3 regions of the Arhodomonas sp. AD133 genome follow, and region 3 is predicted to be linked to each of the others. Evidence: predicted binding sites of a transcription regulator. Region 3 holds the regulator's gene; each other region holds the start of a gene.
What was found. The regulator FliA, encoded in region 3, starts transcription of late flagellar genes. The targets are predictions, from matches to a motif close to GCTAAAGTTNNNNNNNNNNCNGCCGATA.

Region 1: the regulator FliA is predicted to act here: its motif matches at 2,660-2,687, upstream of ACPEES_RS00880 (methyl-accepting chemotaxis protein).
Region 2: the regulator FliA is predicted to act here: its motif matches at 3,703-3,730, upstream of ACPEES_RS10895 (methyl-accepting chemotaxis protein).

What each region holds. Positions count from the first base shown of each region.
Region 1 covers NZ_JBNAZM010000001.1:214,253-221,911, forward strand. The annotation lists gene ACPEES_RS00865 (ABC transporter ATP-binding protein) at 1-580, shown strand, start outside; gene ACPEES_RS00870 (hypothetical protein) at 563-1,318, opposite strand; gene hisC (histidinol-phosphate transaminase) at 1,408-2,487, shown strand; gene ACPEES_RS00880 (methyl-accepting chemotaxis protein) at 2,727-4,367, shown strand; gene ACPEES_RS00885 (CehA/McbA family metallohydrolase) at 4,620-6,905, shown strand; gene ACPEES_RS00890 (cupin domain-containing protein) at 7,035-7,659, shown strand, end outside.
Region 2 covers NZ_JBNAZM010000015.1:61,219-68,877, reverse strand. The annotation lists gene metH (methionine synthase) at 1-3,359, opposite strand, end outside; gene ACPEES_RS10895 (methyl-accepting chemotaxis protein) at 3,781-5,769, shown strand; gene uvrA (excinuclease ABC subunit UvrA) at 5,819-7,659, opposite strand, start outside.
Region 3 covers NZ_JBNAZM010000027.1:55,496-63,154, forward strand. The annotation lists gene flhF (flagellar biosynthesis protein FlhF) at 1-739, shown strand, start outside; gene ACPEES_RS14770 (MinD/ParA family protein) at 772-1,611, shown strand; gene ACPEES_RS14775 (RNA polymerase sigma factor FliA) at 1,608-2,333, shown strand; gene cheY (chemotaxis response regulator CheY) at 2,434-2,814, shown strand; gene ACPEES_RS14785 (protein phosphatase CheZ) at 2,819-3,568, shown strand; gene ACPEES_RS14790 (chemotaxis protein CheW) at 3,580-5,802, shown strand; gene ACPEES_RS14795 (protein-glutamate methylesterase/protein-glutamine glutaminase) at 5,822-6,910, shown strand; gene ACPEES_RS14800 (ParA family protein) at 6,915-7,659, shown strand, end outside.

The sequences.
Region 1 (7,659 bases), on a different contig from region 3:
GTTCTCCAGCCTCGACCCCGAGCTGCGGGAACAGCTACCCAAGGAACTGCGCGACATCTTTCGTGAAGACGGGGTCACCGTGCTCCTGGTCACCCACGACCAGCAGGAGGCGTTCGGCATGGCCGACGAGATCGGCGTCGTGCGTGCCGGCTGCCTGGAGCAGTGGGCGGCGGCGTATTCGCTCTATCATCGACCCGAGACCCGATTCGTCGCCGATTTCGTCGGCGAGGGCGTCATGATTCCGGGCCGGGTCGTCGACGAGCACGAGGTCGAGACCGAAATCGGGAGCCTGAAGGGGACCCTGCCGGCGAACTGTACACCGGGCACACGGGTGGACATCCTTCTGCGGCCGGATGACGTGGTCCACGACGACGCCAGCCCGATGAAGGCGCGCATTGTCGACCGCACTTTCCGGGGCGCGCAGTTCCTTTATACGCTCGCGCTGGAAAGCGGCCGCCACATTCTCTGTCTGGCCACGAGCCACCATGACCACCCACCGGGCGAGCTCATGGGCATTCGCCCGGAGCTGGATCACCTGGTGGTGTTTCCCGAGCAGACCGGCTCAGCGGCCGTCGGGTGACCACGGCTCGGCGTGCAGGCGGAAGTCGATGACCATGGGATCGGCGACGCGCAACGCACCGCCGAACGCCGCGAACGGCGTCAACCCCAGCTCTTCATGGCGCACGGCGATACGTCCCTCCACCACCAGCGCATCCTTCGCACGGGTCAGCGCCACGGGAACCGATAGCGAGCGCCGCCGGCCGCCGAGCCAGACCGTGAACCGCGCCACCGGCCGGGGTGGCGCACCGGTCAGGGCCGCAAGCGATACGCGCACCCGGGGGTAACGCTGCGCGTCGAGTACACTGGCCCCGCGGAGATTCTCTTGCGTCGCGGCGCGGGCACTCGGCGGCGGCTGTTCCCCGAAGAACGACTCCCAGCCGCGCCGCGCACCGGGCGGATCGGCCACCAGCTCAGTCACCGGGACGCTGAGATCCGCCCGCGCCGAACGCCAGTCGCCCCGTCGCCAACCAAAATAGCCGGTCATGTCGTTCGCGGCGATCACGTGATTGTGGCCCGCCTCACCAAGCGCGCCGGCGCGATACAACACCACCCACAGCCGCGACCGGTCCGCATCGATTCGGTAGACCGGCTCGCCTCCAGCGGCGAGCGCGTGGTAGGTAGTGACGGGAATCGGCGGCGGTGTATCGCCGTCGGCGGGCGTCGACGGCGGGCGCGACAGGCTCGTGCAGGCGGCGAGCAGACAGGCGGTCAGCATTGCGACGATCCGGTATCCGCGACGCGCTATCGGTTTCGACATGGATCGAACCTCCTCCAGATGCATGTTCCGCCGCCGCCGACTTCTAGTAAGATGGCAACGGTTTTCTTCCCCCACCAGTGCCAGGGCTCATGAGCTACGAACGCGACAACATCCGCCGCATGGCCGGTTACGTGCCGGGCGAGCAGCCGCAGGCCGCCGACGCCATCAAGCTCAATACCAACGAGAACCCGTATCCGCCCAGCGAGGCGGTGATGACCGCGTTGCACGAGGTGCCGGCGGAAGCCCTGCGTCGCTACCCTTCGCCCACCAGCGCGGGTTTCCGCCGCACGGCGTCGGAGCTACACGACGTGCCCCCCGAGCACATCGTGGCGACCAACGGCGGGGACGAGTTGTTACGCCTGGCGATCACCACGTTCGTCAATCCCGGCAGCCCGGTGGGCGTCGCCGAGCCGAGCTATTCGCTCTACCCCGTACTGGCCGCCATTCACGGCTCACCGGTGGTGCGGGTCGCGCTGGACGAGCACTGGCGGCCGACCCCCGATTTCGCCGAACGCATGAACCGCGAACGGGTGCCACTCACCTTTCTGGTCAACCCGCACGCGCCCTCCGGCACGCTGCTGGAGCCGGATGCCATTGCCCGTATTGCCAAAGGTCTCGGTGGTGTACTGGTCGTCGATGAAGCCTATGTGGACTTCGTCGATCCGGCGCTCGAGCACGACGTAGTCGCGTTGACCCGAGAGCTCGACAATCTGCTGATTCTGCGCACGCTGAGCAAGGGTTACTCCCTCGCCGGACTGCGCTTCGGTTACGGCATCGGCTCGCGGGCCCTCATAGACCCTATCGCCCAGAAGACTCGCGACAGCTACAGCGTCGATGCTGTCGCCGAGCGCGTGGCGATAGCCGCGTTGCGCGATCACGATCATGCCGCCGATACCTGGACCCAGGTTCGCGAGGAACGTACGCGGCTGGCCGACCGCCTGGCAGCCCTGGGCCTGGAGAGCCTTCCCAGCCAGACCAACTTCCTGCTGGCACGGGTGCCCGAGAACTTCGCCGGCGGCGCCGCCGAAGTTCACCGGCATCTGCGCGAGCGCGGGATTTTCGTCCGGTATTTCGATCACACCGGGCTGCGCGATCGGCTGCGTATCAGCGTGGGCACCCCGGCTCAGAACGACAGCCTTCTGCGGGCACTCGCCCAGCTACGGCACTGATGCACCACCCGCTGCAACAGGTGGCGGGTGGAAAGTCTCGAGTGAAAGGATCCAAGTGGCACATCCCGTGCCACGGCAATGCGCCTGCAGCGTCCCGCGGAGGTGCTGCACGGAAATTGGCGCGTTCACCCCGGCACTTTCGACATGGCCGGCTGCAGATATCTTGACGACACTCAAGGTCCCGGGGCCCACGGCCGATAACCTGTGCGGAATCGGATAACAACGCACAGGAGGTCACGGTGCGCAGGCTCTTCACCACCAGTATCCGCAACAAGCTGTTGCTGAACACGGGCACCGGCACCGGGCTCGTGCTCCTCGCGACACTCGCGGCCATGTTCGTGACGTGGCAGAGCCTGCAGACCTACCAGGGGCTACTGGGCCGCTCGGTGGCCATCCAGGAACGTCTCGCCGCCGTGGAACGCGCCCTCGACCAGCAGCTTCTCGCATGGAAGGACATCCTGCTGCTCGGCTCGGACCCGGCCCGCGAGCGTGCCGTCGAACGATTCGAGCGTGCCGCCGACAAGGTCCAGCGCGAAGCGTCGGCGTTGGGCGAGAGCCTGAGCGACACCGAGCGCGGCGGCGAGCTGGTCGCCGAGCTCAAGGCCCAGCATGAAGAAATGAACGCCGGCTACCGCGAAGGCCTGACGATGTTCGTCGACTCCGGCTTCATCCAGCTCACCGCCCAGGCAACGGTCGAAGGTCTTGCCGGGCCGCCCCGGAAAACGCTCGATGCACTCAAGACGTACGTTGAGAACCAACTGCAGGGGCTTGCCACGCGTACTGGCGAGCGCGCGCTCGACAACCTCCTCATCTGCCTCGGTGCCATGCTCGTCGCCGTGGTCATTGCCTTCTGCGTGTTCCTGCTGCTGCTACGCCGCAGCGTCACGCGTCCCGCTCATGCCCTGGTGGACAACCTCGAGCGAATGGCCGCCGGGGACTTTACGCAGCCCGTACCCCGGCACACGGAGGACGAGCTCGGCCGCGTCGCACGCGCCGCGGAGCAGCTGCGACAGGACATGGGCGCCCTCATCGGCCGGGTGCACAGCGCCGTGCAACAGCTCGGGGAGTCGGCGGAACAGGCCGCGGCCGTCGCTGAACACAACCGGACCGCAGTCAAGAGCCAGCAGCAGGAGACCGACCAGGTCGCCACGGCCATGAACGAAATGTCCGCGACGATCCAGGAGGTCGCGCGCCACGCGGGCGAGGCCTCGGAGTCCGCCACCGCGGCATCCCATGAGTCCGCTACGGGACGCAAGGTCGTGGAGGCGACCGTGCGGGACATCGACCAACTGGCCACGCGCATCGAGGAGGCCGGCAAGGCGGTCGAGCAGCTCGACGAGCACAGCACGGCTATCGGCTCGGTACTCAACGTCATCCGCGAGATCGCCGAGCAGACCAACCTGCTCGCCCTTAACGCCGCCATCGAAGCGGCACGCGCGGGCGAGCAGGGGCGCGGCTTCGCGGTGGTCGCCGAAGAGGTGCGGGCCCTGGCGCGGCGCACCGCCGAATCCACCGAGGAGATCCAGCGCACCATCGAGGCACTCCAGTCGGGGAGCCGGCACAGCGTCTCGCTGATGAGCGCGAGCCGCGAAGGAGCGGCAAGCACCGTGGAGCAGGCGCGCGGAGCCGGCGAAGCACTGGGACGCATCGATGAGGCGGTGGCCCGGATCGGCGAGATGAACACCCAGATCGCGAGCGCCACCGAGCAGCAGTCCTCCACCTCCGAAGAGATGAACCGCAGCATCAGCCACATTGCCCAGGTCGCGGACGACAGCGCGGAAGCGGCATCGGAGACCACCCGGGCGAGCCAGTCGCTCAAGGATCTAGCCGAAGAGCTCCGCGGCCTCGTCGACCGCTTCCAGGTCGCCGACGCGCGCTGACCCCGCGACGGCCGCCGGCGGTTCCGCCGGCGGCTCGCTACGACCGATACCCATCCCGCCCTTCCCGTTCCCCGCGACACCGGCACAGTCGCACCGAAGGACCGCTTTCAACGCTACCGCAACGGCCGTGAATAGCGAGTATTGACAGTCTCTTTTTTTATTTGAACGTTGAACTAAAAACAACCCCGCCTTAAGCTCCCGCTAAGCTGGTCACTACGGCTGGTGCAAGAAGTACACACTCAGGAGGACCGTATGCACATCGCTGCAAAGTCCGCGGCGCTACTCGGCGCCCTCGGCCTGGCGGCCTCGGCGCAGGCGGACGTCACCGTCGAGCGCGGCCCCACGCCCCTGGAAAATGGCGACGCCACTGCCGTCCGGGACATTCAGCTACGCAACGACCACCTCGTTGCATCCATTGCCGTTGATTCGGCTCCGCCCTGGGGCGTCGCCCCGGGCGGCATCATCGACGCGGCGCCCGTACGCGACGGCGAGGCGTTGCGCGACAAGGTCTCGCTCATCGACTTCATTCCCAACAACTGGTCGAGCTGGCCGACCTCCTATCAGCGCTTCGAAGTCGTGGAGGATGGTCCGCAGCGCGGGGTCATCCGCGTGACGCGCGACTGGGAGGCGGTGGTTCTGACAACCACCTACACGCTCGAGGCGGACTCGGACCGCATTCACGTGGTCACCGAAATGGCCAATGAAGGGGACAAAACGTACGAGGACATTCTCTCCGGCTATGTCATGTGGCCGGATGGCGGTCACCTCTTCGGGCCGGCGGGTATGCACGGCACTGAAGAGGGCCCGGCGGATTCGGCGTTCGCAGACTGGTCCGCCGCCTACGACGAAGACTGGGGATTCGCCCTGCATGCCCCGTACATGAGCTACGTCGATTACGACGCCCGAGATCTCTATCTCGGCCACGATCTCGCCCCGGGCACCTCTCGCACGTTCGAGGGCTGGATTCAGATCATGCCCGACGGCAGCATCGCCCGTGCCGCGGAAGCGGAAATCGAACGCAAGGGGCTCCCTGCCGGGACGGTGTCCGGTGAAGTGCGTACCGCCGGCGGGGAACGGGTTGCCGCTCCCGTGATCGTGGCCGAGCGCGACGGCGAGCCGTATACCTGGACCATGGGCGAGGACGGTCGCTACCGCCTGCGTCTGCCCGCCGGGGAATACGAGGTTTATGCCACCGCGCGCGGCCACGCCGACAGCGAGCCCGTCCCGGTCACCGTCACCGCTGACGGCGAGCACGATGTCGCCTTCGACGACCTGCGCGCGCCCGGCACGGTGCGTTTCGAGGTCACCGGTGCCGAGACCGGCGACGTCCTGGATGCGCGCCTGTCCATCGCCGAGGGTCAGACCCCGCTAGTGGGCTTTCTGGGTAAGAAGACCTACTTCACCGAGCTCGATCGGCCCGGCGTGCGCGAGGTCTCCATCGCCCCGGGGGAGTACGTGTTCGAAGTGGCGCACGGCAAGGGCTTCCTCGCCCGGGCCCAGTCGGTGCCGGTGACCGTGCGCGCCGGGGAGACGACGACCCGGACAGTGAGCATCGAGCGACGAACCATGCCGAACGATCGTGGCTGGTACGCTGCCGACATGCACCATCACTCGGACGTGCTCGATGGCTTCACGGCCCCCGAGTACGTGGTGCGCTCCCAGCTCGCGGCCGGTCTCGACCTCACCCTGCTATCGGACCACGACACCACCGCGAATCTGGAACGAACCGCGGCGCTGTCGGCCAGTCGCGACGTGCCGTTCATTCCGTCCATCGAGATCTCCGCGTCCTGGGGTCACTTCAACCCCTACCCCATCGACCCGGCGGCCGATTACACCCTCAACTCCGGCGAGGCGCCCGTCCAGGAAATCATCGCGCAGCGCGAGAAACTGGGTGCCGAGGCCATACAGATGAACCATCCGTACATCAAGTACGGCTACTACACGAACGCAGAGAACGGCACGGCCTCGGGTGGCTATTTCCCGCGTTTCGACCTAATGGAAGTGAACGCCGACGGCGAGCACGAAAAGACACTCCGCAAGGCATGGGATCACTGGAGCCATGGAGAGCGGGTCTACCTGAGCGCCGGCTCCGACGTTCACGATGTCTGGAAGAACCGCTCCGGCGAAGTGCGAGCCTACGCGCGCGTCCCGGGTGAGTTGAACGCCGAGGCTTTCGTCACCGCCCTGCGTGATGGCCACGCCTTCGTGACGTTCGGGCCGATGGTCTACCCGGACGTGGACTTCGGCGACGACCTCCGGGTCGCCCAGGGCGAGCCGGTGACGCTCGGGTTCGATCTGGCGGCGGCGAACGGTCTCCAGGCGATTCGTGTGGTCGGCGACGGCGGCGACGTGGTCGCCGAACAGTCCTTCGACGACGCGCCAGTGAGGGCACGCTCGACGTTCGAGCTTCCCGCTGCCGGCGATACCTTCTACGCCGTGGTGGTCGAGGACGCCGAGGGCAAGAAGGCGTACTCCAACCCGATCTGGGTGGACGCCATGGCGCACCGCCCCGCCCCCGGGAACGACGACGAGGGCTGACGGCCCACCTTGAGCGGGGTGCTGCGGTGCCCCGCTCCACCCGCCCGACCGCCCCTTCCACGCCCCCCTTGTCCCCTCGTTTCCGCAGGGCTAGGATTGCCGAAATATCCCCGTCATGTGGGCGACCCCATGCGCCTCGACACCCAGCCGGACCAGCCCGCACAGGTGGACGCCAAGCATGCACGCTGGGTCTCCTCGCCGACCCTGGGTGTCCAGCGCTGCCTGTTCGAGGGTAGCGGCAGCGAGAGCGTACCGGCGACGAGTCTCGTTCGCTATGCGCCCAAGAGCGAGCTTGCCGAAACGGGCACGGTGGGTTGCGAGGAATTTCTCGTCCTCGAAGGCGTTCTGTCGGATGACAGCGGTGCCTACCCGGCCGGCACCTATGTGCGTAATCCGCTAGGCGGCAGTCACCGCCCCCGTACCGGTCCGGGCTGCCTGGTGCTGTTCAAGCATTCCGCAATGGAAGCCGGCGACGACATGCGGGTGCGCCGCCACACCGCCGATCCCCGCCTGTGGCAACCGGGTCCGGCGCCCGGAGTACGCGCGCTCTACCTGCACCGCTTCGACAGGGAGGAAACCCTGCTCCTCGAGCTGGCCCCCGGTGCCGCACTGCCGTCACGGGATCTTCCCGGCGGCGAGGAGCTGTTCGTGTTGATCGGCGAGTGTCATGACACGGGCGGGACCTATGGCCGGCACGTGTGGCTGCGCCAGCCCACCCGAGCCCGCGCGCCACGGCTGCAGACCGACTACGGCT
Region 2 (7,659 bases), on a different contig from region 3:
TGCTCGTCGGCCGCATAACCCCAGTAATCCTGGCGCACGCGGTGGTGGAGCATCTCGGCGAAGGCTTCGGCGAAGCGGTCGGCGAGTGCCTTGAGCAGGATCGCGTTGTAGTCGTCGTGATCCGCCTCGAAGCGCTTGACGTGCTCGTCGATACCGATGCCCGCGGTCACCGCGAAGCCGCCCATCCAGTCACGCAGGCCCGTTTCCTTGGGCGCGACGAAGTCGGCGAGGGACTGGTTGGGCCGGCCCTCGGGCTTCTCCGTCTGCTGGCGCAGGTGATGGGTGACCAGGCGCACCTGCTCACGACTGTCGTCGGTGTAGATCTCGGTGTCGTCACCGACGGCATTCGCAGGGAACAGCCCGAAGACACCGCGAGCCGTGAGCCACTTCTCCTCGATGATCTGCTTGAGCATCGCCCGGGCGTCGTCATAGAGCTTGCGGGCCTGCTCGCCCTGTTTCTCGTCGTCCAGAATCTTCGGGAACTTGCCCGTCATCTGCCAGGCCTGGAAGAACGGCGTCCAGTCGAGGTATTCCAGCAGCTCTTCCAGCGGCTGGTCCTCGATCACGTGGATGCCGGGCTTGGCGGGCTGCGTGGGCTCGTAAGCGCTCCAGTCGATGGGCGTGCGGTTCGCCCGTGCGTCTTCGATGGCGAGCCACTTCTGCTTGTGCTGGCGTTTGGCCCGCTGCTCGCGCACCCGCTCGTACTCGGTCTTGATCTCGGCGACGTAGTCGTCGCGCAGCGTTTTGCTCAGCAGCTTCGAGCACACGCCCACGGCGCGCGAGGCGTCCTTCACGTAGATGGTGTCGCCGCTGTACTGGGGTTCGATCTTCACCGCCGTGTGCACGCGTGAAGTGGTGGCGCCGCCAATGAGCAGCGGGATCTTCATCCCGCGGCGCTCCATCTGCTTGGCCATGTCCACCATTTCGTCGAGGGACGGCGTGATCAGCCCGGACAGCCCGATGATGTCGGCGTTGTGCTCCTCGGCCGCTTCCAGGGTCTTCTCGTTGGGGATCATGACCCCCAGGTCGATGACCTCGTAGTTGTTGCACTGCAGGACGACACCGACGATGTTCTTGCCGATATCGTGGACGTCACCCTTGACCGTGGCGAGCACGACGCGGCCGTTGGTGTCGCCCTCGGACTTCAGCGCCTCGATGAACGGGATGAGGTGGGCGACCGCCTTCTTCATCACGCGTGCGGACTTTACCACCTGGGGCAGGAACATCTTGCCGGAGCCGAAGAGGTCGCCGACCACGTTCATGCCGTCCATCAGCGGCCCCTCGATCACCTTGATCGGGTGATCGAACCGCTGGCGGCACTCCTCGGTGTCGTCCACCACGTACTCGGTGATGCCCTTGACCAGGGCGTGCTCCAGACGCTTCTCAACGGGCCATTCGCGCCATTCCAGGTTCTTGTCGTCCGCCTTGGCGCCGCCGCTCTTGAAACGATCGGCGTTGTCGACGAGGCGTTCGGTGGCGTCCTCGCGACGGTCGAAGAGTACGTCCTCGACGAGCTCGAGGAGCTCCTTGTCGATGTCGTCGTAAACGTCGAGCTGGCCGGCGTTGACGATGGCCATGTCGAGGCCGGCCTGCACCGCGTGGTAGAGGAACGCGGAGTGCATCGCCCGGCGCACGGGCTCGTTGCCCCGGAAGGAGAACGACAGGTTGGACAGCCCGCCGGAGACCTTGGCGTGGGGCAGGTTCGCCTTGACGTGCTGGGTCGCCTCGATGAAGTCGATGGCGTAACGGGCGTGTTCCTCGATGCCCGTGCCTACCGGGAAGATGTTGAGGTCGAAGACGATATCCTCGGCCGGGAAACCCACCTCCTCGGTGAGGATGCGGTAAGCGCGCTGGGCGATCTCGATACGCCGCGGCAGGGTGTCGGCCTGGCCCTCCTCGTCGAAGGCCATCACCACGACGGCGGCGCCGTAGCGCTGCACCATCTTGGCCTTGTGGACGAAGTCCTCCTCACCTTCCTTGAGGCTGATGGAGTTCACCATCGACTTGCCCTGGATGCACTTCAGGCCCGCCTCCATGGCTTCCCATTTGGAGGAGTCGACCATGATCGGCACGCGCGAGATGTCCGGCTCCGCGGCGGCGAGCTTGAGGAAGCGCTCCATGCAGGCGACCGCATCGAGCAGGCCCTCGTCCATGTTGACGTCGATCACCTGGGCGCCGTTTTCCACCTGCTGGCGGGCGACTTCCAGGGCGGTGTCGTAGTCCTCTTCCTTGATCAGGCGCCGGAACTTCGCCGAGCCGGTGACGTTGGTGCGCTCGCCGATGTTGAGGAACATGTCGCCTTCGCCGAGGTTCATCGGCTCCAGTCCGGACAGGCGCATCGCCGGGGGCAACTCGGGGATCTCGCGCGGGGCGATGTCGGTGAGCGCCTCGCGTATCGCGGCGATGTGCTCCGGTGTGGTGCCGCAGCAGCCGCCGACGATATTCACGAATCCGCTCTCGGCGAAGTCCTTGATGAGCTTCGCCATGTACTCCGGCGACTGGTCGTACTCGCCCATTTCATTGGGCAGGCCGGCGTTGGGGTGGGCGGAGACGTAGGTATTGCTCGCGATCCGCGAGAGCTCCTCGATGTACGGCCGCAGATCCTCGGCGCCGAGGGCGCAGTTCAGCCCGATGGAGAACGGCTCGACGTGGCGCACGGAGTTCCAGAACGCCTCGGTGGTCTGGCCGGTGAGCGTTCGCCCGGAAGCGTCGGTGATGGTGCCGGAGATCATCACCGGGACCTTGTAGCCGAGCTCCTCGAAGAACTCCTCCAGCGCGAACAGGCAGGCCTTGGCGTTGAGCGTATCGAAGATCGTCTCGACCAGTATCAGGTCGACGCCGCCTTCGACCAGCGCGCGGGCAGCTTCCAGGTAGTTCTCGCGCAGCTCGTCGAAGGTGACGTTACGGTAGCCCGGGTTGTTTACGTCCGGCGAAATCGAGGCCGTACGGCTGGTGGGGCCGAGCACGCCGGTGACGTAGCGGGGCTGGTCCGGGGTCTTCTCCGTCCATTCGTCGGCGCATTCCCGCGCCAGACGGGCCGCCTCGCGGTTGAGCTCGGGGACCAGGTCCTCGGTGTCGTAGTCCGACTGCGACAGCCGCGTGGCGTTGAAGGTGTTCGTCTCGATAATCTCGGCGCCGGCGGCGAGATTCCGGTCGTGGATCTCGCGAATCAGGTCCGGGCGCGTAAGCGTGAGTAAGTCGTTGTTTCCCTTAAGCGCTGCCGGGTGATCGGCAAAGCGCTCGCCGCGAAAATCCGCCTCCTCGAGCGGGTGCTGCTGGATCATGGTGCCCATGGCGCAGTCGAGCAGCACAACGCGGCGGGAAAGGTCGCTTCTCAGTTGCTCGGTGCGGTTGGACATGTACGATCCTTTCGTCTGCTGTGTATTCAGGCGAAAAGCCATTGTACGGGATAAAGGCCGCTCTCGTGAGAATTCGGCCCCGATTTTCCAAGAGAGTATGCCTGTATCATGTGCAGTTTATTGATTTTCAAGAAGATATTGATTTGGTGACAGCCGTGTGACGCGATCGGATCCACGGGGCAGTCAGTGCCCGTGGCAGCGTCGGTCGGTTGCTCGTGCAACCTCTCGGGGAGCGCACCCGCGAGCGCCTCGCCATGGCGATTTTCGCGCCGGCAGCGCCCTTGATGCGCGGTGTTATCGACGGGAGTGGTGCAAATCGCGTGCGTGCGGCATCGTTTCGCCGGGTCAAGGAATGCGTCGGACTGCCGATAGCGACACTGTACGAATCGCTCGCTGTCATCGTGAACCGGAGCCGCACTCGATGAAGTCGAAGAAACCCTTTTCACGCCGTCGCCTGGGAGTGGCCGCGAAAGTCTTCGCCGCGCCGCTGATCATGGTCGTTGCACTGGTGGTCACCGGTGTCACTACCGTGATGTCGCTGCGGGGTATCGAGGCCGATATGTACACGGTCACGGAGGACCTTGCCCCGGATACCGCGCTGGCGACCGACATGCTGGTGACGTTGTATCGCCAGCGGCTGCGGCTGGAAGCGTACGTGCTCGACCACGACGAGGCCTCCCGGGCGGCGTTCGGGCAGTACGGCGAGGAGTTCGGGGCCCTGCTCGAGCAGGCGCGCGAGCGTATCGACGACCCCCGGCAGCGGGCGTTGGTCGACGAGCTGGCCGACATGCATGCGCGGTTCACCGAAGGCTTCGATACGGACGTGGTGGATAGCATCACGACCATGGAGCGCATCAAGGCGGACAAGCTCGCAACCGCCGGGCCCAAGACCGAGGAAATGTTGAGTGGCATCGTCACCGCCGCCCAGGACATGAGCTACGCGACCCTCGCCTTCAAGGCCGAAACGGCGAATCGTCGCATGGTCCAGCTGCGAACGGCAGTGAATACCTTCCTGGTCACCCCGTCCGATGCCAATGCCGAGGCGATCTCCGAGCGCACGAGTGCCGCGGCTGAAGCCATCGCCGCCCTGGAGGATGCGATTTTCAGTGACGAGAACACCGAACGCCTCTCTACCGCCCAGGAATCCCTGGCGACCTATCTGGCGGGTGTGCGGCAGCTGCAGGCGGCCGTCGATCGGCTGCGGACCGCGAAAGCGGAGATGGACGACGTGGGGCCGCAGATCGCCGCCCGCGCCCGCGAGCTGGAAGACGAGGTATTCGGTGCGCTATCGGCGCAGGCGGAGGTTGCGGACCAGCGCGTCAGTACGACCATTACGCTCACCGCGGCGGTAGTCGGTGTGGCCGTGCTCGCCGGGCTGTTGCTCGCTGGGTGGATCACGCGCAGCGTCACGCGTCCGCTTCGTAGCGCCCGCGATGGCCTGAATCGCCTGCTCGAGGATATCCGTCAGGGGCAGGGCGATCTCAACACGCGTCTGCCGGTGACCAGTCGTGACGAAGTCGCCGATCTGGTGCGGGCGATGAACAGCTTCATCGAGACACTCCAGGACGTGGTCAAGGGTATCGGTCGTGAGACCGAGAGCCTCGCGACATCAGCCGAGGAGCTCTCCTCGATCACCGCCAGCACCGACGACGGCATCCGCCGTCAGCGCGCCGAGATCGAGCAGCTCGCCACCGCTATGAACGAGATGGCGGCTACGGCCCAGGAGATCGCGCGTAATACCGGTGAGGCGTCCGAGGCGGCCGAAGGCTCCCACGAGACCGCCGACCGTGGGCGGCGGATCGTCCACGAGGTCGTGGACACCATCGAGGGGCTCGCGCAGCAGGTGGAGCAGGGCGCCGAGCGTACCCGTGCGCTCAATGCCGAAACCGACAGCGTGACCAAGGTGCTCGACGTGATCCGCGAGGTCGCCGAGCAGACCAACCTGCTGGCGTTGAATGCGGCCATCGAGGCTGCCAGGGCTGGCGAGTCCGGTCGCGGCTTCGCCGTCGTCGCCGAGGAGGTGCGTGGTCTCGCCCAGCGCACCCAGGAATCCACCGGCGAGATACAGAGTATCGTCGAGCGCCTCCAGGAGGGCGCCCGCGAGGCCGCGGAACAGATGGAGGCGAGCCGCGGGACCGCGCGGACGAGCGTGGAAGAGGCTGCGCGGGCCGGCGATTCGCTCTCCGAGATCGCCGCGAGCGTTCAGCGCATCACCGAAATGACCACCCAGATCGCCGGCGCCGCGGAAGAGCAGACCGCGACATCCGGAAACATCTCCGAGAGCGTCAACAAGGTGAACGGGGTGGTCGACGAGTCGGTGAGCGCGGTGGGTCAGATCACCAGCTCCAGTCAGGAGCTCGCCGCCATGAGCGAACGCTTGCGCGAGCTCGTCGGGCGGTTCCGGGTCTAGTTCGACGGCGGACCGCGCTTCGCTTCGTCCGCCCTGCGTGACGACGTGACTAGGTCCCCGAGCGTGTCCGGGCTACCTCCCCCATCGCCGATTGCCGCTCGAGTGCGGCGCGCAGGTAGCGTCCAGTATGCGAGGCCTCCGTCCGGGCCACATCCTCCGGCGTGCCGGTAGCGAGTAGCCGGCCGCCGCCTTCGCCGCCTTCCGGGCCCAGGTCGATGATCCAGTCCGCGGTCTTGATGACGTCCAGGTTGTGCTCGATGACCACCACGGTATTGCCGTGGTCGCGCAGGCGCTCCAGCACCGTGAGGAGCTGGGCGATGTCATGGAAATGCAGGCCGGTGGTGGGCTCGTCGAGGATGTAGAGCGTGCGCCCGGTCTCACGCTTGGAGAGCTCGCGGGCGAGCTTCACGCGCTGGGCCTCGCCGCCGGAGAGCGTGGTGGCGTTCTGGCCGAGCTTCACATAGCCAAGGCCCACGTCGATGAGTGTCTGCAGCTTGCGCTCGATGACCGGCACGGCCCCGAGGAACTCGTGAGCCTCTTCCACGGTGAGCTCGAGCACCTGGTGGATATTGAGCCCCTTGTAGCGCACCTCCAGGGTCTCGCGGTTGTAGCGCTCGCCCTGGCAGACGTCGCAGGGCACGAACACGTCGGGCAGGAAGTGCATTTCCACCCGGAGCACGCCGTCACCCTGGCAGGCCTCGCAGCGCCCGCCCTTGACGTTGAAGCTGAAGCGCCCCGGGCCGTAGCCGCGGGCACGGGCCTCGGGGGTGCCGGCGAAGAGCTCGCGGATGGGCGTGAACAGCCCGGTGTACGTCGCCGGGTTGGACCGTGGTGTGCGGCCGATGGGGCTCTGGTCGATGTCCACGACCTTGTCGAGGGCTTCGAAACCATCAATACCGTCGCACGGCGCCGCGTCGATGCTGGCGCGGTTGAGGGTGCGGGCAGCCTGGTGGTAGAGCGTGTCGTTGACCAGCGTGGACTTTCCGGAGCCGGACACGCCGGTGACGCAGACCATGAGCCCCAGCGGCAGGTCCACGTCGATGTGCTGCAGGTTGTTGGCCCGCGCCCCCCGGATGCGCAGCCACTCGTCACCCGGCGCCGTGCGCCGTTCGGGTACGGCGATGGCGCGGCGGCCGGCCAGGTAGTCGCCGGTGAGTGATGCCGTGTTGGCCTCCACCGCTTCCGGTTTTCCCTCCGCCACGACTTCGCCGCCGTGGGTGCCGGCGCCGGGCCCCATGTCCACCACGTGGTCGGCGGCGCGGATGGCGTCCTCGTCGTGCTCCACCACGATTACGGTGTTGCCCATGTCGCGCAGGCGCAGCAGCGTATCCAGCAGGCGGCGGTTGTCCCGCTGGTGCAAACCGATGGACGGCTCGTCGAGCACGTACATGACCCCCACCAGGCCAGCGCCGATCTGGCTGGCCAGGCGGATACGCTGGGCTTCGCCGCCGGAGAGCGTGTGCGCCCCGCGGTCCAGGCTCAGATAATCGAGGCCCACGTTCACCAGGAAGCCGATGCGGTCGCGCACCTCGCGCAGGATTCGTTCCGCGATGGTGCCGCGGGCGCCCTCGAGATGCAGACCTTCGAAAAGCGCCTGCACGCGGCCCACGGAAAGCGCCGTGATCGCCGGCAGGCTGTGCTCGCCGATGAACACGTGGCGGGCCGCCTCGTTCAGCCGCGAGCCTTCGCAGTCCGGGCAGCACTCGGTATTGATGAACCGCGCGAGCTCCTCGCGAACTACCGCCGAATCCGTCTCGCGGTAGCGTCGCTCCAGGTTGTTGAGTACGCCTTCGAAGGGGTGATGGCGCGTGCGCTCGCCGCTCGGGCCGCTGTAGGAGAACGGAATATCCTCGTCGCCGCTGCCGCGCAGCACCACCTCGCGGATCGGCT
Region 3 (7,659 bases):
GGAGCAGGCGTGGGGACAGGCCATGAAGCTGGTGCGCCGTCACCTGCCCACCGCCGACGACGAGATCGTCGACCAGGGCGGCGTGGTGGCCGTGGTAGGGCCCACCGGCGTGGGCAAGACCACCACCGTCGCCAAGCTCGCCGCGCGTGCGGCGTTGCGCCATGGCCGTCACCAGGTGGCGCTGGTGACCACTGACAACTTCCGGGTGGGTGGCCAGGAGCAGCTGCGCAGCTTCGCGCGCATTCTCGGTGTGCCGGTGCATGCCGCGGCCGACGGCGAGGAGCTCACCGCGCTGCTCGCCGACCTCGCCGACCGGCGTCTGGTGCTCGTGGACACCGCCGGCATGAGCCAGCGCGATATGCGGCTTGCCGAGCAGTTCCGCACTCTCGCCGCCGGCGAGCGGCAGGTGCGGCCCTATCTGGTGCTCTCGGCGAACACGCAGCTTTCGGCGTTGATCGAGACGTTACGCGCTTTTCGCGCTGTTGCGCCGGTGGGTTGTATCCTGAGTAAGACGGACGAGGCCACGAGCCTGGGCGGCGCGATCACTGCCGTGATGCGCAGCCGCCTGCCGGTGGCCTACGTGGCTCACGGCCAGCGTGTGCCCGAGGATCTGCGCCCGGCCCGTGCCGAGGCGCTGCTGGAAGAGGCCGAGGCGCTGGCCGAGCGTTACAAGGCGGCCACCGAAGACGACGAATCCCTCGCCGTGGCGTTCGCGGGTACTGCGGCGCGGCGGGGTTGAGGGGCATGGATCAAGCGGCGGGACTGAGACGCATGTCGGAGCCGAAACCGGTCAAAGTGATTGCCGTGACCAGCGGCAAGGGCGGGGTTGGCAAGACCAACCTCTCGGTAAACCTCGCCACTGCGCTGGCGCGTGCGGGCCGTGGCGTGATGCTCTTCGACGCGGACCTGGGGCTTGCCAACGTCGATGTGCTGCTCGGGTTGTCGCCGCGGCGCAACCTCTCGCACGTGCTTGACGGCGAGGTCAGCCTCGAGGAGGTCCTGCTCGACGGTCCCGAGGGGGTGCACATCGTGCCCGCGTCGTCGGGTACCCAGCGCATGGCGGAGCTCTCCCCGGCGGAGCACGCGGGACTCATCCGCAGCTTCAGCGACCTGTCCGTGGACCTGGATTACCTGCTGGTGGATACGGCGGCGGGTATCTCCGATTCGGTGATGAGCTTCGCGCGTGCCGCCCGCGAGGTGCTCGTGGTGGTCTGCGACGAGCCCTCGTCCATTACCGATGCCTACGCGCTCATCAAGGTACTCAACCGCGACCACGGCGTGACGCGCTTTCACATGGTGGCCAACCGCGTGCCCGGGCCGCGTGAGGGCCAGGACCTCTATGGCAAGCTCGCGCGGGTCACCGACCGCTTTCTCGACGTCACCGTGGAGTACGCCGGCGCTATCCCGGAGGACGAGCGCCTGCGCGCAGCCGTGCAGCGCCAGCGACCGGTGGTGTCGCTGTATCCGGGTAGCCCGTCGGGCCGGGCGTTCCAGGCACTCGCCGATCGCGTGGAGCAGTGGCCGCTGCCGAGCCGTGCCGACGGCCAGCTCGAGTTCTTCGTCGAGCGGGTGATCCGCTATGGCAGCCGGGTAGGGGAGTTCGCGGGATGAACGGACCCTCGATGTACGAAGCCGTGCAGGGACAATGCGGTGACGATCTGCTGGTGCGCCACGCGCCGCTCGTGCGTCGAATCGCGCATCACCTCGCCAACCGCCTGCCGCCGAGCGTGCAGCTCGAGGATTTGATCCAGGCCGGCATGGTAGGGTTGCTCGAGGCCGCCCGCCAGTTCGATGCCGGGCAGGGGGCGAGCTTTCAGACCTATGCGGGCATTCGCATTCGCGGCGCCATGCTCGACGAGATACGTCGCCTCGACTGGACGCCGAGATCGGTGCACCGGCGCTCGCGCGAGGCGGGCGAGGTGATCCAGGCGCTGGAGCACGAGCTCGGACGCGAGCCGAGGGATGCGGAGGTGGCTCAGCGGCTCGGGGTGTCGCTGGACGAGTACCACGCTACGCTCACCGACGCTGCCAGCGCCCGGCTGTTCAGCATCGACCAGGAGGATCCGACGACCGGCGAGGCCCACGAGCCCCAGGGCGACGGCCCGTCGCCGCAGGATGTGCTCGCCGACCGGGGCTTCCGCGCGGATCTCGCTGCAGCCGTCGCCAAGCTGCCCGAGCGCGAGCAGCTCGTGATGCAACTCTATTACGATGAGGAGCTCAATCTGCGCGAGATCGGCGAGGTGCTCAGTGTCAGCGAATCCCGCATCAGCCAGATTCACGGCAAGATCATGCTAAAGCTTCGTGCGCACCTTGCCGATTGGATAGAGAGGTGAGAGTGCATCTCCGGCGGCCCTCCGCACCCGAGAGGCGCCGGCCGCCGGCACGGTTACCGCGAATTCGCTCAGGGGGAATAGCGTGGCATTGAACAAGAACATGAAGATCCTCGTCGTGGACGATTTCTCCACGATGCGTCGGATCATCCGGAATCTGCTCCGTGATCTCGGCTTCGAGAACATCTCCGAAGCCGACGACGGCAACACCGCGTTGCCGATGCTACAGCGCGGCGGGTTCGATTTTCTCATCACGGACTGGAACATGCCGGGCATGAGCGGCATGGACCTGCTAAAGGGTGTGCGCGCCGATCCGGATCTGGCCGACCTGCCGGTGCTCATGGTCACTGCCGAGGCCAAGCGGGAGCAGATCATCGCTGCCGCCCAGGCGGGTGTGAACGGTTACATCGTCAAGCCCTTCACTGCCGTGACGCTCAAGGAGAAGATCGAGAAGATCTTCGAGCGCATCAATGCGGGGGGCTAGCGCCATGACGACCGACGACCGCAGCCAGCAATACCTGGCGCTCGCCCGCGATCTCATCGAGCGCATCGAGGGCGGTGACGAACAGGGGATCCAGGAGACCATCGATGAGCTGACCCGATTGCGCGAAACGGAGCTCTTCCGCGAGATCGGCGTGCTCACCCGCGAGCTCCACGAGGCACTCAAGTCTTTCCGCGTGGACAGCCGTCTGTCGGACATCGCTTCCAGCGAGATTCCCGACGCCAGGCAACGGCTGAACCATGTCATCGACGTGACCGAGAGCTCCGCGCATCGAACCCTCGAGGCGATCGAGACGAGCCTTCCCCTGGTGGACGAGCTGCGCGCGCAGGGCAACTCGCTCCACGAGCAGTGGCAACGCTTCCGCCGTCGTGAGCTTTCCGCCGACGAGTTCCGCAAGCTCAGTCAGGAGGTGGAAGGCTTTCTCGCACTCGCCGGCAGCCACGGCGAGGCGCTCAACCATTCCCTCTCCGATGCGCTCATGGCGCAGGACTACCAGGACATCACCGGCCAGATCATTCGCCGGGTGATGACGCTCGTCCAGGAGGTCGAGGACGGGCTGGTCGGACTCGTGCGGCTCGCCGGTCCGAGGATGACTGAAGAAAAGAGCAAACCTGCCGATAAACCCACCGAGAAGAGTCAGCCGGAGGTCCACGGCCCGGCGGTACCGGGACAGGACCAGGATGTGGTGTCGGGGCAGGATGAGGTGGACGACCTGCTCTCCAGTCTCGGCTTCTGAAGGGGGCGCGCATGGCCATCGATCCGCAGGACGATATCGTCCAGGACTTCCTCGTCGAGTCGCGGGAGATCCTCGAATCCCTCGGCGAGCAACTGGTCGCTCTGGAGCGCAGCTCCCAGGATCGCGATCTGCTCAACTCGGTATTCCGGGGATTTCATACCATCAAGGGCGGTGCCGGCTTCCTGGGGCTGGACGAGCTCGTGGACGTCTGCCACCAGACGGAGGACATCTTCAACCTCCTGCGTCAGGGCGAGAAGCAGATGTACCCCGAGCTCATGGATGATGTGCTCAAGGCGCTGGACGTGGTCAACGATATGTTCGACCGCCTGGATGCGGCACAGGATCTGGAGGCGGCGCCGGAGGCTCTGCTGCAGTCGTTGCGGCGGCACAACCAGCCCGACGCCGACATGCCCGCCGCGCCCGAGGGGGATGCAGCGACGCCGACGGCCTCGGCGGATAACACATCCGCAGGCGGGGGTGGGGATGCCGCGTCCGGCGACATCAGCGACCGGGAGTTCGAGGCGCTGCTCGATGCCCTCGACGGTGGTGAGGAAACCTCCGACGGCGCCTCCGGGCAGAAGGCCGGGGACGTGTCGGCGGACGGTGAATCGTCCGGGAGCGACAGCGACGAGATCAGCGACGACGAGTTCGAGCGGCTGCTCGACGAGCTCCACGGTGACGGCCAGCACGGCGGTGTGCCCCAGCAGCCGGCGGATGCCACTCCCGCCGCGAGCGGCGATGGTGACGAGCACATTACCGAAGACGAGTTCGAGCAGCTCCTGGACGACCTTCACGGCAGCGGTAAGGCACCGAAGGCTGGTAGCGAGGCGCCGGCCGCCAGTGCTGCCGGACAGCAGGAGCCCGCCGGGGCGGCGTCACCGCAGCGCTCGGAGCCCGCGAAATCGTCCCCGGCTCCGGAATCCGGTACACGCGAGACCGCTTCCGGCGGCAGTGGGGGTAGCGCCAGCGGGGGAGGCGGCGGCAGCGCGCCCGCGGAGCCCGGCGGCGGTCAGCCGGCGGCACAGCCGCAACGCGGCGAGACCAGCGTGCGCGTGGACACCGCCAAGCTCGACGACATCATGAACCTGGTCGGCGAGCTCGTACTGGTGCGTAACCGCCTCTCGACTCTGCGCGGCGAGCTCGGCGACGAGCGTCTCGCGCACGCGGTGGGTAACCTCGAGCACGTGACCTCGGATCTGCAGAGCGCGGTGATGAAGACCCGCATGCAGCCCATTCGCAAGGTCTTCGGCCGTTTCCCGCGAGTGATCCGCGACCTCGCGCGCAGTTTGCAGAAGGAGGTCCAGCTCGAAACCAGCGGCGAGGAGACCGATCTCGACAAGAATCTGGTGGAGGCGCTGGCCGACCCACTGGTCCACCTTATCCGCAACTCCGTCGATCACGGCCTGGAGTCGCCGGACGAACGCGTCAATGCCGGCAAGCCACGCACCGGCACCGTGCGCCTGTCCGCCGAGCAGGAGGGGGATCACATCCTGCTCGTGATCGCCGACGACGGCCGCGGCATGGATGCGGAGAAGCTTCGTCAGCGCGCCGTGGACAAGGGTGTGCTCGACGCGGAATCGGCGCGCCGGCTGGACGAGAGCGAGTGCTACAACCTCATCTTCGCGCCCGGGTTCTCCACCAAGGACCAGATTTCGGACGTCTCCGGGCGCGGTGTGGGCATGGACGTGGTGAAGAACCGCATCTCCCAGCTCAACGGCACCGTCGATATCGACTCGCGCCTGGGCGAGGGGACGACCATCCGCATCAAGGTGCCGCTCACCCTCGCCATTCTGCCGACGCTCATGGTGCGTATCAGCGGGCGCAAGTTCGCCCTGCCCATGTCGGTGGTGCGCGAGATTTTCGAGCTCGACCGGCGGCGCACCAACGTCGTCGACGGTCGGTTGACCGTCATGGTGCGTCAGCGCGCGATGCCGCTGTTCTTCCTCGAGCGCTGGCTCGACCGCCTGGGCGCCGAGGCCGTGGTGCCCGCCAAGGCGCTGGAGCCGGGCGAGCAGGAGGAGGACTCCCAGGTGGTGACCGTCGCCATCGGTCACCAGACCGTGGGCTTCGTCGTCGACGAGGTCATCGGTCTGGAGGAGGTGGTCATCAAACCCCTCGGCGCGATGCTCCACGGCCTGCCCGGGCTCGCCGGCTCCACCATCACCGGCGACGGCAGCATCGCGCTGATCGTGGACATCCCGAGCCTGATCAAGCAGTACGGCTCACGCCTGTAGGGATTCAGGAGGACCCGCTTTGGCCAACGTTCGGACCCTGATCGTCGATGACTCCGGCTTCTTTCGCCGTCGTATCCGCGAGTTGCTGGATGCCGACCCCCAGATCGAGGTCGTCGGGGAGGCGGCCAATGGCCGGGAGGCGGTCGACCAGGTCCGCAAGCTCCGTCCGGACGTCGTCACCATGGACATCGAGATGCCGGAGATGGATGGGATCGCCGCGCTGCGCGAGATCATGCGCCGCTATCCCACCCCGGTGCTGATGTTCTCGTCGCTCACCTACGACGGCGCCCGGCCGACGCTCGCCGCGCTGGAAGCGGGGGCGGTGGACTTCCTGCCGAAGCGTTTCTCCGACATCTCCAGCAACCAGGAGCATGCACAGCGGCTGCTGCGGGAGAAGGTGAAGCTGGTCGGCCGCCAGGGCGCCCGCCGCAAGGCCGCTGCGCCGACCGCGCCACGGGAGACACGCGGCACGGCCCCGCGTCCGGGCACCGCGCCGCCGCAGAGACCGGCGGCGCGCGGACCGGAGCTTCAGGCCGGCAAGGTGCGGCTGGTGGTCATCGGCACCTCCACCGGCGGGCCGGTGGCGCTGCAGAAGGTGCTCACCCGCCTGCCGGCAGCATTCCCGGTGCCGGTGCTGCTTATCCAGCACATGCCGGAAACGTTTACCGAGGCGTTCGCGGCGCGCCTGGATCAACTGTGCAAAGTCAAGGTCCGCCAGGCCGGCGAGGGCACGCCGCTGCGCGCTGGCGAAGCCGTGCTCGCCCCGGGCGGCATGCAGCTCGGGTTGCGCCGTGCCGGCGGCCAGATCGTCACACGTCTGTTCGAGCCCACCCCGAGCCAGTTCTACCGACCGAGCGTGGATATCGCCTTCGACGATGCCGCCAAGGTCCTGCCGGGGCACGTGCTCGGCGTCGTGCTCACGGGCATGGGCGCGGATGGTTGTGAGGGGGCCCGCGCGCTCAAACGCGGTGGCTCGCTAGTGTGGGCGCAGGACGAGGCGAGCAGCGTCATCTACGGCATGCCGGCGGCGGTGGCCAAGGCCGGCCTGACCGATCAGATTCTCGACCTCGAAGCCATCGGCCCGGCACTCGCCAGGTTGCGGGGTTAGCGCAATGCGTGTCTGGACGGTTGCCAATCAGAAAGGCGGCGTGGGCAAGACCACCACGGTGGTCAGTCTTGGCGGCCTGTGCGCGCAGCGCGGGCATCGCACGCTGCTGGTGGACCTCGACCCGCACGGATCGCTGAGTAGCTATTTCGGCCTCGATCCGGAAGCCGTGAAACCGGGGCTCTACGAGCTCTTCCGCAACGATGGCGCCATGGATCCCGACATGTTGCGCGAGACCGGCGTCGACGATCTCATGCTGTTGCCGGCGTCCACGGCGCTCGCGACCCTCGACCGCCAGCTCGGGACCCGCAAGGGGATGGGGCTGATCCTCCGTCGGGCCCTGGATGCGCTGCACGGTCAGTTCGAGCGGGTGCTGCTGGACTGCCCGCCGATGCTCGGGGTGCTCATGGTCAATGCGCTCGCCGCCAGCCAGCGGGTGGTGATTCCCGTGCAGACGGAGTTCCTCGCGGTGAAGGGACTCGAGCGCATGACGCGAACGCTGTCGATGATCCAGCAGTCCCGGGGACACGAGCAGCCCCACGTCATCGTGCCGACACTCTATGATCCGCGTACCCGCGCGTCGGTGGAAACGCTGTCACTGCTGCGAGACGACTACCCGGACAGCCTCTGGGATGACGTGATCCCCGAGGACACGCTCTTCCGCGAGGCGAGCAAGCAGGCGATGCCGCTCACCGTGCTGCGCCCGTGGGCGCGCGGCAGTCAGGCCTACCGGCGGCTGCTGACGTACATCG